DNA from 4 places in the Paenibacillus sp. J22P165 genome. Region 2 is predicted to be linked to each of the others. Evidence: riboswitches for the same ligand, from Rfam matches in the RefSeq annotation. Region 2 holds a riboswitch; each other region holds the start of a gene.
The links. Region 2 has a riboswitch for cyclic di-AMP ahead of AC58QM_RS33290 (resuscitation-promoting factor). Riboswitches for the same ligand answer to the same signal wherever they lie in the genome.
Positions count from the first base shown of each region.

Region 1: it holds a riboswitch for cyclic di-AMP, as region 2 does, so the genes downstream of both, AC58QM_RS15115 (C40 family peptidase) here and AC58QM_RS33290 (resuscitation-promoting factor) in region 2, are expected to answer to the same signal.
Region 3: it holds a riboswitch for cyclic di-AMP, as region 2 does, so the genes downstream of both, AC58QM_RS13930 (ABC transporter ATP-binding protein) here and AC58QM_RS33290 (resuscitation-promoting factor) in region 2, are expected to answer to the same signal.
Region 4: it holds a riboswitch for cyclic di-AMP, as region 2 does, so the genes downstream of both, AC58QM_RS29545 (stalk domain-containing protein) here and AC58QM_RS33290 (resuscitation-promoting factor) in region 2, are expected to answer to the same signal.

Region 1 is NZ_JCAUAP010000005.1:554,119-557,925, forward strand. Features, by position in the region: gene AC58QM_RS15110 (hypothetical protein) at 1-462, opposite strand, end outside; gene AC58QM_RS15115 (C40 family peptidase) at 648-1,541, opposite strand; cyclic di-AMP (ydaO/yuaA leader) riboswitch at 1,545-1,712, opposite strand; gene AC58QM_RS15120 (GNAT family N-acetyltransferase) at 1,834-2,355, opposite strand; gene AC58QM_RS15125 (acetylxylan esterase) at 2,534-3,478, opposite strand.
Region 2 is NZ_JCAUAP010000022.1:11,348-15,154, reverse strand. Features, by position in the region: gene AC58QM_RS33290 (resuscitation-promoting factor) at 1-1,004, opposite strand, end outside; cyclic di-AMP (ydaO/yuaA leader) riboswitch at 1,290-1,486, opposite strand; gene AC58QM_RS33285 (ABC transporter ATP-binding protein) at 1,770-2,513, shown strand; gene AC58QM_RS33280 (ABC transporter permease) at 2,510-3,760, shown strand; gene AC58QM_RS33275 (TatD family hydrolase) at 3,743-3,807, opposite strand, start outside.
Region 3 is NZ_JCAUAP010000005.1:271,032-274,838, reverse strand. Features, by position in the region: gene AC58QM_RS13935 (DUF2705 family protein) at 1-338, opposite strand, end outside; gene AC58QM_RS13930 (ABC transporter ATP-binding protein) at 346-1,230, opposite strand; cyclic di-AMP (ydaO/yuaA leader) riboswitch at 1,337-1,503, opposite strand; gene AC58QM_RS13925 (spore germination protein) at 1,782-3,383, shown strand; gene AC58QM_RS13920 (GerAB/ArcD/ProY family transporter) at 3,405-3,807, shown strand, end outside.
Region 4 is NZ_JCAUAP010000014.1:140,775-144,581, reverse strand. Features, by position in the region: gene AC58QM_RS29555 (molybdopterin molybdotransferase MoeA) at 1-201, shown strand, start outside; gene AC58QM_RS29550 (sporulation protein YjcZ) at 321-422, opposite strand; gene AC58QM_RS29545 (stalk domain-containing protein) at 583-1,374, opposite strand; cyclic di-AMP (ydaO/yuaA leader) riboswitch at 1,379-1,531, opposite strand; gene AC58QM_RS29540 (PspA/IM30 family protein) at 1,701-2,363, shown strand; gene AC58QM_RS29535 (hypothetical protein) at 2,382-2,513, shown strand; gene liaF (cell wall-active antibiotics response protein LiaF) at 2,498-3,160, shown strand; gene AC58QM_RS29525 (sensor histidine kinase) at 3,186-3,807, shown strand, end outside.

The sequences.
Region 1 (3,807 bases), on a different contig from region 2:
CTTCTCGATAATTTTCCCATGATGTGATCTCACGATATGATGAAACCGCCAAGCGCCTTCTTCCTGTACGATAAAATAAAGCACACGATTTCGATGCGCATTGCTAAATTCCCGCGTCACACCAATCATACATACCTTTTCACCAATTCGCAGATATTCATCAATCACATACGATTTCAGTCGTAAACGGTTGACGTTCTTGCTCTGGATATAATTTTCCATCTCATCTATCGAGCGGTGATCCTTCGGATCTTGTTTCGTTGCATAGAATACTTCTTTAATAAAAGTATCCGTTTGGAATTGCCTTGCCCCTTTGAAATGGTTATACGTATGAAAAAATTGCTTAATCACGACCCGAATGTCTTCCGGAATGGCAGGACCTGTTTCCACGTTGTACATGCGATCTGTTCGACCCGACATTTTAATTTTATGAAACCAGCTTTTCCAGACACTAACTTGCATGTCGTACGCGTCACCTACTTTCTTCCAACCATTTTCTCATTATAGGCTATAATCCTCAAAATTTCGATAAAAATCGCAGATTTTCGCGCAAAAAAAAGAGCATCCGCCGCTATGCTTTCATTTGCGAAAGACACAGCGAACATACGCTCTTATTCACCCTGCATATACCATATTGAGTAACTGTCTTATAGTACGCGTTTTGCACCTACATATCTTGAGCCCCAATAGGAGCTAGCGAGACTATCAACCGTCACACCAACGGATGTTGTTGAGGAAATGAATTGATTATTTCCGATGTAAATGCCCACATGATTGACAATACCTGAAGCAAAGAAAACAAGATCTCCCGCTTTCAAATCCGTCACTCTTGTCCCTGCTTGATCGTACATTTGCACGGAGGTGCGTGGCAGCTCAATGCCTTTGGCCTCGTATACATAACGAACGAATCCAGAGCAATCGAAGCCCTTGGGTGTCGTTCCTCCCCATCGATAAGGCGTCCCCTTAAAAGTCGTTGCAGCTTGAATAATTTGAGCTGAAACGGATGACTGAACGACCTTGGCCACTGGAGCTGCTAGGGCTGCGGGTGGGGGTGCAATCCATGCTGGCTTATGAGTTTTACCGTCTTGTTCTACGATGGCGATTTTATTCGCATCGTTCCACGCAATCTCAGAGCCAAACGTCTCTGTAATGAAACGTAGTGGAACATAGGTACTTCCCTCAAGCAACGTAGGACTGCTCTCTAGTTCAACTAACTTACTGTTCACGATCGCTTTCTCTTCGTCAGTAGTAAGTTGAATGGATTGCTCTTTGTTCATGAGTGTGACGACAACTTCATCGCCTTGCTTCGCCCAATCCACTTGATAACCTAACTTCTCCGACAACACGCGAAGTGGCACTTGGAGTGTACCTGCCTTATCAATAAAAGGCTGTACTTCTGGGAACTGCACCAAGTCATCGTTAACTTGAACCTTCACCGAAGAAGAATCCGTTGCCGCATGCGCGGATGGCGCGGCGAACAGTGTAATGGCTGCGCCTAAAATAGCGCATGAACAAATAAAGCTTTTAGTAAAAAGTTTCAAAACGTTGTGCCTCCTTGAAGCCTCCGAGGTTAGTTGACGGGTTCGGGAAGAGGTTTTCCCTAGTAAGCCCCATTAGCCTAAAACTAGACTAACTGAGCATTCATTCACCCCAAATAAAGAAGTCCCCCGTACCGGAGCTTTCGATGCTCCGAGATTCGGCATTTTTTGTCTATGTTAGACTAGCACAGTTCGTTTTAGCTTGACAACTTTTGCACGATGGTAAGTGTTTCCTTTTAGGCCGAAAAGCACAAAAAACAGCTACTCTTTTCAGAGTAACTGTCTTCAAAATGCTTCAGACGTAGCCTACTGGCTGCCTGTACACCTCTGTAAACAGGATCTCCTTACAGGGATTAAACTCACTTTCAGTTAAAGGACTCGGATAACTCATGATGTTGAGAGGAAGCATGGCTTGCCCTTCTCGCAGTGGAGGCTGTGCATAAGAAAAAAGGTTCAAATGAAAACCACAGCGCTTATAGAATTCAATTCTCCGCGTCGCATCTGAGGTAGTTGGAAGCTCTACTTCAAGTACAATTGGCGTGCTTGCACTACTTATGTACTTCATCAGCATTCGCTTACCAATCCCACCACCTCTTATGGCAACATTGACAGCAATATGTTCTACAAATCGAAATGTGCTAAAGTTCCAACTGGCCAAAAAGCCGAGCAATTGCCCCTGGGCATCTCTCTCAACATCGATTCTGTAACTAGGATGAGGTAAAAGCGCCCGCTGACCCTCATACGTTCTTATTTCCGTTTCTGGAAAAGCGGCATTCATCAGCTCGAATACCTCTTCAAACGAATCCTCATTGACCATCTGTCAGCACCTCCCTTCATGTTGGTTTTAGGTTATCCAACTGGGCCGTTTCTTACTTCCCTATGGAGCTAGATGAACGACACCTCAGTTCACATGGACAAAAACCCTACCTTTCGGATCAATAAGATCTCGGAAAAGGTAGGGTATAGTCATCTTTACTCGACACTTGTTTCAGTCCTTACCATTTTGAGAAAAAGGCATGTGCCGCTGCATGGGACCCAGGAGGTGTCGCATGCCCCATGAAGGGATACACTTTAATCGATTTGTTTGGGGATTCAATTCGGTTATAGGCAGCAAATATCGCTTCTGGTAAGCAACACGTATCCTTCAATCCTACCGAAATGTGAACAGGCTGCATAATACGATCACCTAGGTTCATGATATCGAAGTAAGAAACCGTTTTCAGTACATTAGGCAGATATTCTGGGAACCGGGTAACCAGATCAGCCGCTTCGCTGAGTGAGCTAACCGAATTCAACAAGCCTAGATCCATGTGACAATGATTCGGTACATGGGCAATGGTTGCCCGAATGCGCTTCTCAAGCGCAGTAACGAGTAAGGCAATCCCTCCGCCTTGGCTTCCACCATTTACGAATACTCGCTCACTGTCGATCTCTGGCTGCTCTAACGCACATTGCACAGCACGTAAGGAATCGATCGCAACCGCTCGATAATAGCTCGTCTCCGCATCGAGAATCCCCTGTGAAATCCATCCCTTCGTCATGCCTGTCTCCTGTGGCAGCAGATTACCACTATCGCCGCCTTGCCCGCGTACATCAACCGCAAGTACCGCATAGCCCATAAGCAACCAGGCTGCATGATCCTCTGGTCTTCCCTTGGAGCCTGTATAGCCCGGGAATGTAACAATACAAGGCACCTTCTTAGACTTGCTCTCTGCAGGCAGTAACAACCAAGCATGGATCGGTGTTTCCGCAGCACCTCGCAAAACGATCTTATTCACTTCTGCTTGTACAAAATTTGATGGCACCGACTCTCTTGTATACGACGCTCCTTCTGTAGCTTCCGCGTAAGCGCGCTCCCAGAATGCAGCCAGATCAGTGGGCGCCGTTAACTCCGAATGATAATTATGTAGCCCTTGAATACGATTTTCAATTGCGTTCATTTCGGTAAGTCCCCTTTTCATGTTTTTCCCATTTTAACCTAGATATACGAGTATGACTATCGGAAATTTGAAGATTAGTTCTTCCTTCGTTGATATTCGAACCCCTGCGCGCTCTACCCGTCTGCGCCTTCATTCTTGCACGGTGGCGTGCCTCGATTCTTGAGTTCCCAGATTGGGTAGCTCTTGGGGATTAACTGGATTATCTACATCTATATCCGTGTAAAACTAGCCCTTGTGGAGATTAACTGGATTATCTACATCTAATTTTGTTAGGAATGTCCCATTAGGCGAATTTCGCCTGAAATAACGGGAGGAAATCCAGTTAATTT
Region 2 (3,807 bases):
GCGCGACGGAAGCCAATTCCTTCAATGTATACCCACCATCCAAGCGGAATAACTTTCGGATCGACCGCAATCGTACGACCTTCGGTCACGGTAGTACCTGTGTAGGTTTTACCATAGCCCGATGAGCCTTCGGTTTTGCCTGTCGACGCAGCGCCCGCTGAATAAGCTGTAAGCTTCACGTTTTTGAGAATTTGTTTGTAACCGAAGGTCACACCGTTCTTGGAAACCTCATCCACGCTCGGTGAAGAGGCAGAGAGAACAACCACAGGGTTTTTGGTGCCTACGGAAACTACCTTTTTAACACTTTCTGTTTGTACTTCTTCACCCACAACTGCTTCCGCGACTAAAACACCGTCTTCGAAAGTCTTTTCTTTCTTCTTGACCAATACGCCTTCTTTACCTTCTTGGACGACTTGCTCTTTCCCTTTAAGTAAAGACGCGTCATTCTTTTTCTCTGTTTCGAATGCGATCGGTACAGATACTTCCTCCGTCTCTTTCTTCACACGGACGATTTTGATTTCATCGCCAGTAGCTAGAGCGGCCGTCGGTTCGGGAGTCATTCGGTCATTCTCCCCAAGTGCAATATTTAAACGTTGCAATGCACTTTCTACCGTTCTTGCAGTTGTGTAAACAGTGGTGGTCTTTCCATCAGCAGTCAATTGAATTGGTGAGGCATGCTCGATTACAAATTTGTCTCCACCCTTGAGCTTGGTCGTGAGTGAAGCTGAAATTTCATCGTGCTCACCAATCGTTATGGCTTGTTCATCCAGTAGGCGTTGCAGGACCCATTGCTTCGTGTGCACAATAGTTTCTTGTCCATTCACAACCACGGATACGCTCTTGGTAGCCGTTCCGTACAACAACACCAAAAACATGAAAGTCATTGCGATTGAGATTATAGCTAGGCTTAAAATCAAACGCAAGTTTTCATGCTTCCATCGCAATGCGAAGGACATGCTGGATGATCGTTTTACATGGGTCTCGCTAATTGAGATACTGCCCACTTCTTCGGTCCTCCTTCAAAGCCTCGCCGCCAGGTTACAGCATGATTAAATTTGACGCGACTAAGGTTTTTAGTTTAACTTAACATGCTCGCCATCATCAGCATACAATGCCTTGCTGAATCTGGTCGTCCCCCCCTTTTACCTATTCATCATCCTATGAATTCCGGGTTAATTTATGTCTTCCGATCTGTGTAAAACCCTGTATGAGGACAAAAAGCCAGCAAGAAGAGGACTCTTCTCGCTGGCTTAGTTTGCATAATGAAATACAAATAGCACGCACGACAATCGTTACCTCTCTTACGCTTACGAGGTTAGCTGACGGATTCGGACGTGAGAGTCGCCCTACGCAGACGCAAACGATTCGTTTGACGTCCATGATTCACCCCTGTTACTCAATCTGCTTACTTAACTGTATTTTGAATACGAATTAAGCTTGCAGTGGTTCCCCCGTTTCCACATTTGGAACTCAGCGAATGGAAATTTGGCAAATTGGATATTAAGTTATTATGAAAAGTATATTACGCTGTTAATCTCAACCTGTAAAGGGATTAACACCCGTTAAAAAGGGCTAAATCGATTAAATTTCGATTATTTTTCGAATATAACCCAATTATATCTACATTTATCTAACTTTAACGTACGTATACGCTATTTTTCATAGTATAATGACCAAAACTAGGCTAAAAATGCAAATTTGTTTATAATGATTCTGGAAGTATTTGATCAAAAAGTACCAATAATTTGCTATTTAGGGAGGCAATTGAGATGGGTCCCATCTTGCAAGTAAACGCTTTATTCGGTGGATATTTACCCAACAAACCTGTTCTTCATGATCTTACCTTTTCCATTCGTCAAGGTGAAATGATGGGGTTGATCGGACTCAACGGTGCAGGTAAAAGTACCACCATCAAAAATATACTCGGGCTGCTTCAACCTCAAAAAGGGTCCATTCGCATTAACGGTTTAACACTAGCCGAAAATCCATTACCTTACCGTGCGACATATGCTTATGTGCCTGAAAGTCCAGAGCTATACGAAGAGCTTACGATACGCGAACACCTTGAATTAACGGCTATGGCTTACGGCGTTTCCAAGGAGGATTACGAAACCCGTTCCCAGTCCTTGTTAGAACAGTTCCAAATGAAAGACAAGCTGAATAGCTTCGCGAGCCATTTATCCAAAGGGATGAAGCAAAAGGTCATGATTATGAATGCCTTCCTGATCGAGCCCTCTTTATATATTATCGATGAGCCGTTTCTCGGACTCGACCCTTTAGCGATTCGTTCCTTGCTTGAATTAATGGTTAAAATGAAACAAAAAGGTGCGTCTTTTCTCATATCCTCACACATTTTGTCTACAATTGAAAAATATTGCGATGGCTATGTCGTTCTTCATAAGGGGCGCATGGTAGCTCAAGGGGATTTAGTCGAATTACGCGCACAAACCAAGTTGCCTCAGGCGTCATTAGACGACATCTTTTACAAGCTTGTTCAAGGAGACATGGCATGAGTCATTTATCTAATAGTACACATGCATTTAACACGCATGCATTATGGAAGCAGCGTTTCCAACATTATATGAAGGAATCCATGGGGTATTGGCAGTATGCTGCACGCAGCAACTTTATTGGCTTCTTGTTGTTTCTTGTCATCGTTTCTTCCTATTATTATGCAAAAACATTACAGCGTCTTCCGACAGATTATCCATACCTGTGGATCGTCCTGCTCGTGCTCGTTCCACTCATCGCTTCGAGCTCAATCCGAACGTTAACTCGCAGTGCTGATCGCATGTTTCTTTTACGGATTGAACATGAAATGGGCGCCTATTTTCGAAGCAGCTTTCTATATAGCTTTTCGTTGCAGGGCATTTGGCTATTTCTCGCTTGGATCTCCCTACGCCCCCTATATAAGCACTGTCTAGGCACGGAATCACAGCCATTTTTACTGATGTTAGCTCTATTGCTTCTATTAAAAGTAGCTAACCTATTAGCGAGTTGGCAAGAAGGAAGATTTGCTGCTGAACGAACAAGGATGGTATCTGTATGTTTTCGATGGATAGCCACTATCGCCTTAATCACAATCCAATTTCACTACAGCAGCTTATGGGCAAGCCTTGCTGCCCTATTACTTGTATTCGTTTGGCTGATTGCATTCCGAAACGTAGCCAAATATGTGATTGGCTGGGACTACCTGATTGCCAAAGAGAAGCAGCAACAAGCTAGACTTTACGCCTTCTTCAACTGGTTCGTAGATGTGCCTCAATTACCAACGCGAATAGCCCGCCGAGGATGGATCAGCGGACTTACCCGAATGATTCCATTTCGACAGGATTCGGCGTTTCTCTACTTATATATGAAGACATTGATTCGCACCGAATTGTTCGCCATTGTGCTTCGACTGACCCTGATCGGCGTCTTAGCAATAGCTGTTGCAGACTCCACTACTGCGCGAAGCGTCATCCTACTCATTGCATTAGCCATCTCGATGGTTCAGCTTACTTCATTAGAGCGTGCACATCGATATACATTCTGGCTCGATATGTACCCTTTGGAAGCACAAGCCAAAGTTGGCTCCCTTGCTTATATTATCTGGATGACTCTTACATTCCAGCTAGTCATCCTGACGATTCCTTTTATGATAGGAACTTCTATTTTGTATTTCCTAGTTCCCTTGGTAAGTCTGGCCCTCATTTCTTTCGCGTGCGGCGTAGTGCTTCGCCGAAAGTTCAAGAAAAATGCCTTACTTGAGGCCGAGTAATCGAATCGCATTATTCGTCGTAATCTCAGCGATCTCTTCCAGTGACA
Region 3 (3,807 bases), on a different contig from region 2:
CTAACGGGCTTCGTCAACAGAAAATCGGCTGTTTTCTCTCTCACTTCTTTGGAGAGGATTGAGGTTCCCAGAATCATCGCTTGAATGGCGCCACAAAGGGTTATGTACATGAAAATATATGAATAAAAGCCTAGAATCGACCCGAAGCTCTCAATTTCAATGCCGAGTGCTTTTCGAATTCCCTCAGGATACCCTTTCAATATGTTAGAGAACTCTGATATATCTTTGGAGATGGAGGGGAAAAGGGATAAGAAAAAAATGACAATCAACATTAAAGAAAGCGTCCATATGAGGGTTGTTTTCCTGTAAGCCTTCATTTCGTGCAGAAATATGTTCATTGTCCGATTAGGCCTCCTTTTCGTAGTAATGCATGAAGATCTCTTCTAGATCTGGTTCCTCGATCCAAAGATTCTCGATGTCAATGTCAGCAATTCGTTTCATCACATGATTAATATCGCCTTTAAATAAGAAACTGGTGGAATGCCCCTTCACTTCAATATTATTGACGCCAGGCATTTGGAAGTAATTCGTGTCCAATACATAGGCAGAGTCGATCTTAAATTTCTTGTAATTGTTTTCTTTTAACGTGCTGATTTTCTCGACCGTAACAATTTTTCCTTCTTTAATAATCGCCACGCGATCACACAATCGCTGAACTTCACTTAATATGTGGGAGGAAAATAATATCGTAGCCCCTTTCTTATTTTGCTCTTCGAGCAAATCAAAAAACTTTTGCTGCATGAGCGGATCAAGCCCACTCGTTGGTTCATCAAGAATAATGAGCTTTGGCTCATGGAGCAGTCCCTGAACAATGCCCACTTTCTTTTTATTACCTAAAGACAAATCCTCGATTTTTTTAGTGACATCCAGATCCATAATCTCAATTAATTCTTTCATTTTCTTGGAACAGTCTTTTTTGTAGAAACTCGCAGAGTACTTTAACAGATCAATTACTTTCATGTTGTCGTAATAAAACACTTCGGATGGCAAATAACCGATCTCTTGCCTAATCTCAGGGGCGAACTTGACGCTGTCTTTTCCAAAGATACGAGCAGTACCGCTTGTTGGATAAATGAGAGACAGTAACGTTCGAATCGTTGTTGATTTCCCAGCACCATTGGGTCCGATAAAACCGAAAATTTCCCCTTCCTCAATCGTAAAGCTAATGTTGGATATTCCTCTTGCGTTCCCATAGGTCTTCGTCAGATTATTAATTTCGATTACACTCATCTGGAGGGCCTCCCTTATTTAGTTGATAGTGAACATAGCAAAAAGAAGCCCTAAGGCGTAGAGAAACTCTACTCTCGGACTTCTTCAATGAAAGAAGGTAAGGGTGTGATTCTCTCTCAAAGCACTTACGAGGTTAGCTGTCGGATTCGGACTTGAGAGCGTCCTACCTAGACTTGTTACAGTCCAGGATTCACCCCGTGAAGCCAAGTGTGATTGAAATGGCTTCGGTTGGTTCCCCCGTTTCCCATGATGGGAATTAAGTGTTTAATATTGGAAATATTCATTTGTTAAATGAATCATACGCCGATCAATGTGGATTGTAAAATGCAAACTTACCCGATATTCTCGGTTTTTTGACCCTCTGACCGAAAGGCAGTCGATTTAATGAGATGGCATACTCATTTCTAACGAATTCTACAACGTGACTTCTTTTTAGAGGGATATCAATGACTTTCCTATGACCAGATGGCAGAAACAGCGAGAAATTTTCATAAAAAAGGAAAAGTAGTGCACGCTACAAGTAACGAACGTGGTTGAAGGGGAATATCCCAATGAGTGAACGCGATTTGGTCAGCAAGCTAATCAATAAGTTAAGTAGGAAACATACAACAGTTCACAATCAAAGTCAGAATCCGCTGCCATCTGTGATAGAAGCAGATCAGCATAAACTGTATAGAGATTTAGAGAAAAATGAAGAAATGCTTCGCTCGATTTACCATAATTGCTCAGACGTGGTTTTTCGATCTGTCCGAATTGGTGGAAGAATCAAAGCCATTTTAGTGTATATAGAAGGTTTATCGGATGCCTTAGCTGTTGATGAGTATGTCATTGCACCACTGATCCGGGAGGATTCCGAGCAGAATCATGAGGTTTGGCAGCTAGTCGAGCGAAGAATATCCGTCTCTGAAGTCAATGAAGTACATACTTTTAAGAAATGTGTCGATTATCTCTCCAATGGAAATCCGATTCTACTGTGTGACAAGGAAGCGAAAGGGCTTGCATTAGGATTATGCAAATGGGAGAAGCGCGGCATTGAAGAACCAGTTGCTGAAGTGGGTATCAGGGGACCGAGGGAAGGCTTTACCGAAACCTTACGAATCACGACCTCTCAAATACGTCGAATTATTAAGAGTCCTAGGCTCAAAATGGAAGCGATGAAAATGGGGGAGTACACGCAGACAAATGTTGTCCTTGCTTATATAGAAGGACTTGTGAATGAATCGCTATTGGTCGAAGTCAGGAATCGACTACAACGCATTCGGATAGACGGGATCCTAGAGAGTGGCTATATCGAGGAATTGATTGAGGATGCGCCTTACTCTCCTTTTCCACAGCTGCTCAGTACAGAACGCCCCGATGTGACTTGTGGCAATCTGCTGGAGGGGAGATTCGCCATTCTAATTGAGGGAACGCCCTTTGTTTTAATTGCTCCCATTAGCATTTTTTCCTTGTTTCAATCAGCGGAAGATTATTATCAGCGCTTTGTCATCTCTACATTAATTCGCTGGCTTCGTTATGGTTTTATCCTGATTTCACTCTTGCTGCCATCGGTGTATGTAGCGCTGCTTACGTTTCACCAGGAGATGGTGCCAGGCTCTTTATTGATCAGCATGGCTAGCGCGCGTGAAGCCGTACCTTTCCCAGCTCTCGTTGAAGCGATGTTGATGGAAGTTACCTTTGAAGCGCTTCGTGAAGCGGGCGTACGATTGCCGAAGCAAGTCGGCGCAGCCGTCAGCATTGTCGGAGCACTCGTCATAGGACAAGCGGCCGTTCAAGCTGGTCTTGTTTCTGCTCCGATGGTCATTGTAGTTGCGATTACCGGCATCGCTTCCTTTATGGTTCCGCGCTACGTCTCCGGAATTGCCATTCGTATGCTGCGCTTTCCGTTGATATTTCTCGCCGGCACGCTGGGGCTTCTGGGGATTATGATGGGGCTCATTGCCATCGTGCTTCATATGTGCAGCTTGCGCTCTTTTGGCGTTCCCTATTTGTCTTCTCTCACATCTCCAAAGCTGAGTGAAATGAAAGATATTTTGATTCGGGCTCCATGGTGGATGATGGATAAACGCCCACACTTTACAGGGCAGGATTACAACGAGAACCGGCAGGCGCCTGGGCAGAAACCAAGTCCTAAGCAGGATAGCGAAACGTAATGGAAAGAGTGGTGAATCTACATGCTAGAGAAGGGTCAGATATCAGCCTTTCAGCTAGGAATTATGATGTATCCGACTGTGTTAGCAACGGGCTTTTTGGCTCTGCCGACCATAACATCGCATTACGCACATAATGATCTTTGGATGACACCACTCCTTGCCTCTGTGAGCGGGTTCATTGCCATTTTTGTTGCGATTAAGTTGCATGAGCTATTTCCGAAGCAGACGATCAGCCAATACAGCACACACATTATCGGGAGAATTCCTGGATTGATCTTAAGTCTCTTCTACGTATTTCTCAATCTGCATGGGGCAGGTCAGATCGCTCGGCAATATGCTGATTTTGTGAAGGCCTGTTTCCTATTCAAAACACCGATTCTTATGATCGTTTACGCCATCATTCTGCTTGCGGCTTTCGCTGTAC
Region 4 (3,807 bases), on a different contig from region 2:
TATGATAAACCTTCTGCCTATCCCCGTTATATTCGGGGAACGACACGTGTCGAAGCAGGAACCATCTGGGTGCGACCTGCGGGCATTGATAAGTCAAGTATCATGGTGTCGATCAAAGATGCGGATTGTTTGATTTGGTTGCCTCCTGGAGGACAAGGGTATCAGCGTGGTGATGGTGTGAAGATGTATACAACGCTTTAACGGATGAACTTATAATTTTATTGATAAATGAAAAAAAGCCCGCTGCTGGAAGCTTCTATGGACAGAAGTTTCAGCAGGCTGGGCTTTTTTGCAATCTAACGAATTAACGGAAGATAGTCCTAGTAGAATGTAGCAAGAATGATGACCAACAGTACATAAAGAACAAGAATTACACCTACGGAATTTCCGTATCCTGGCGTTCCACCAACTACAGCTGACATAGTATCCCCTCCGGTTTTGAATGAATATGGGTTAAACACTATATAACATATGTAGGGCGAATACCTGTTGATTGGACGAATGCCCTTATTGCATCGGAACATTCACCTACCAAAAAGAGCTGCCCTTGTCTGATTCTCAAGGGGCAGCTCTTCCAAGCAATTAATTTGGAATTTGGTATACTTTAATTTTCTGAATGCCGAAGCTTTGCAAAGATTTTCGCGAGCCTGGGATAAAGATGTCCATTCGTTTTCCTTTAATGGCGCCACCGGTATCGGTTGCATAGACGTACATTCCGCCTTGCGGAAGACCATTAAACGAATAACCTTCAATATAAAGTTTGGTACCAAGTGGAATAACGGATGGATCAACAGCAACTGTGCCGACTGCAAGTGGATTACCCATGTAATCAAATGCGCCGTACCCACCGTTTTCAGAAGGATCTGCTGAATAAGCTGTAGACTCAAAAACTTGATAATCCGGTGCATGTTGCCCGCCATCTTTACTCAGAATAGCTAGTTTACTGCTAGCATCCCAATGGACAGGTACACCTGCAACGGTGGAAAGGAAGCGAAGCGGCACATAAACCCGCCCATTTTGATACTGGGAAGCGCCATCTAGTACGACGGTTTCCTGATCAATGTTAGCTTCTTTTTGACCTGAAACCAAGGTAATCGTATGTTTGTCATTATTTAGTGTTACTTCAATCTGGTTTCCATCTTTTTTCCAATTCACTGTATAACCAAGCTTCTCGGTTACAAACCGGAGCGGGACTTGGGTAATTTGGTTGCCATCCAAAAATGGCTGCGCATCAGGGAAATGGATCAGGTCATCATTGACTTGCACTTTCACTTCCATTGCAGCTGCTTGGGCTGAAAATGGGGAAAGAAAGCCTCCTGCCAAAACTGTTAGTGACACAGCAAGGCTAGTTAACCCTTTAGTAAGCTTATTCAATTGGTAATCCTCCTTCATGAGCCTTCGAGGTTAGTTGACGGGTTCGGGAAGAAGGTTCTCCCTAGTCTGCTCCAAGCCGAAGCAAATATTCACCCCAAGTATTTCGTCCCCCGTACCAGTGCCTTTATTTACGCACTAGACTCGGCTTCAAATATTTTATCATCATCGCCATGCTCGAACAACGACCAATATATGGTTGTACGCTTCTCATACTAGACTTAGGTCTAGGTTCAAAAACAGTCGATAGTCGGTTTTAGAACATCATATATTGCGCTACGATAGAAGTATGATGAAGGATGAGGCTGAGGATGAGGGGCGATTTTGATATGAATGATAAGAAACAGGAAATTGATCCTACTAATATATTTGACCGTATCGGCAAGATGGCTGAAACCGTCTGGCAAGAGACTGTAGGCAAAACGAATCCAGGTACTGCGTATGCAGGGAACCCTACGATAGTTCAGTTAGAGGAGCGCTATGAAGATGCGCTTCAGGCTACGATTGCGCTGCGCAGCAACATGGCTCGCGCAGAAGAGATGGCGAAGCTGCGCAGCGAGCAGGCGGAGCTTGCCATGCGCGCCGGCGAAGAGGATCTCGCGCGGCTCGCCCTGCAAGAGAAGCTGCGCGAGGAAGCCGCTTGCGAGCACTACCGCGCGCAGTACGCGAGCAGCCAGGACTTGTGCCTGGCGCTCGCAGAGGAACTGCGCGGGCTGCGTGCAGGGCACGCAGCCGAGGATGTGCAGCCGCGCAGCGGGCTGCACGGCAAAGAAGCTCGCGACACATGGCGCGAGCTGGAGGTCGCCGGCCGCGAACTCGGCCGGGAAGCGTTGCAGGGGCTCCGCGTGGCGGGCCGCCTGTCGAAGGAAACGCTGAAGGAAGCCGGAGGCAACCTTCAGCATGAACTGCGCGCGCTGCGTACCAAGCTGCAGCACGATTGGCAGCAGGAGCAGCGAACTCGCGATGAGCGAGATCCGCATAACCGAAAATAGCGTTGGCGCGTGACCTCCATGAAAGGCAAAGCCTTGCCCTATAAGGATTTGCATCTTGGAGGTCGTCCATTCTTATGGTATGCTAAGAATCGTATGAACGAAGACATGAAGCAGCAGCCAGAGGAGGTGCATCGATGGGAGAAGAAATGAAAAATAACCGCAGCCGAAATACAGCGCTTGTGCTGATTGCAGTCGGTGTTTTTTTGCTTCTAGATCATACCGTAGGCTTTTTTCCCATTGTGGCCGTAATCCTTATTTTGCTGGGCATTCACCGTGTTCGTTCACGCAAAGAACGCAAGGGTTATGTGCTGATGGGGATTGGTGCCGTCATTTTATTTGGTGATCATCTCACAATTGTCATTTCCGTTGTGTTGATTTCATTAGGTTTATTTTTCATTCGATCTAAGCAGGCTCATAAGGATGATACGTATATACAAAAGCAAAAGATTGTCGATAGTGTTCGCCTTGGTCGTGAACCGTGGATTCTAAGGAATACGTCGACGTGGTATTTGGTGGGGGAAACGTATATGGATCTCTCGCTAGCAATTCTAGAACAAAAGGAAACGACAGTTATCCTTCAGGGCGTTGTAGGGGATATTGATGTAAAGGTACCTGATGATATCGGTGTTTCCGTAACAGCTTCTGTCATGTTCGGTCAGCTTCATATCGCGGAAGAACGTGAAACAGGCGTAATGAACAAAGTGGTGTGGCAATCGGAGAATTATCAACATTGCGACCATCGAGTGAAACTCGTGCTCTCTTATATCGTAGGAGATATCAAGGTCAAAGTATTGTAACTTTGTAGAGATCGGAGATCACCACGTGGACGGCTACAAACGACGTTTAACGAATATGATATGGCGCAGCATGGGGGAGGCCATCCTCTTTAGCTTCGCTATTTTCGGTGCTATGCTTTATTTTTTGAATTCAAGAAATTTAATCGAACCCTTTACGAACTGGCAGCAGGGGGTCAAGTTTTCGTTCATGGCCCTGTTGATTCTAGGTGTTATTGGCGCGGTGTTCGGATATTGGAACAGCTCAAAGGTGACACGCAGACTTGAGCCGATGATGGAAACGATGATTTTATTGGAAAAAGGGACATTTGCCCGTGAAGGATTTCAACACGGGGAAGATGATGAGATCGGACGCTTGGGTGAACAACTTAGCCGTATTATGAAGCGATGGGAGGAGCAAGTGACCTCACTCCAACGGCTTTCCAATAGCAATGCAGAGCTTACGGAGAAAGCCAAGCTTACCGCGGTTATTGAAGAACGCCAGCGTTTGGCACGCGAGCTGCACGATGCGGTGAGCCAGCAATTGTTTGCAATTTCGATGACGGCTACAGCTGTAGGCCGGACGTTGGATAAGGATTTTGAGAAGGCGAAGCGGCAGATTCATCTTATTGAGGAGATGGCCTCCGTGGCGCAATCCGAAATGAGAGCCT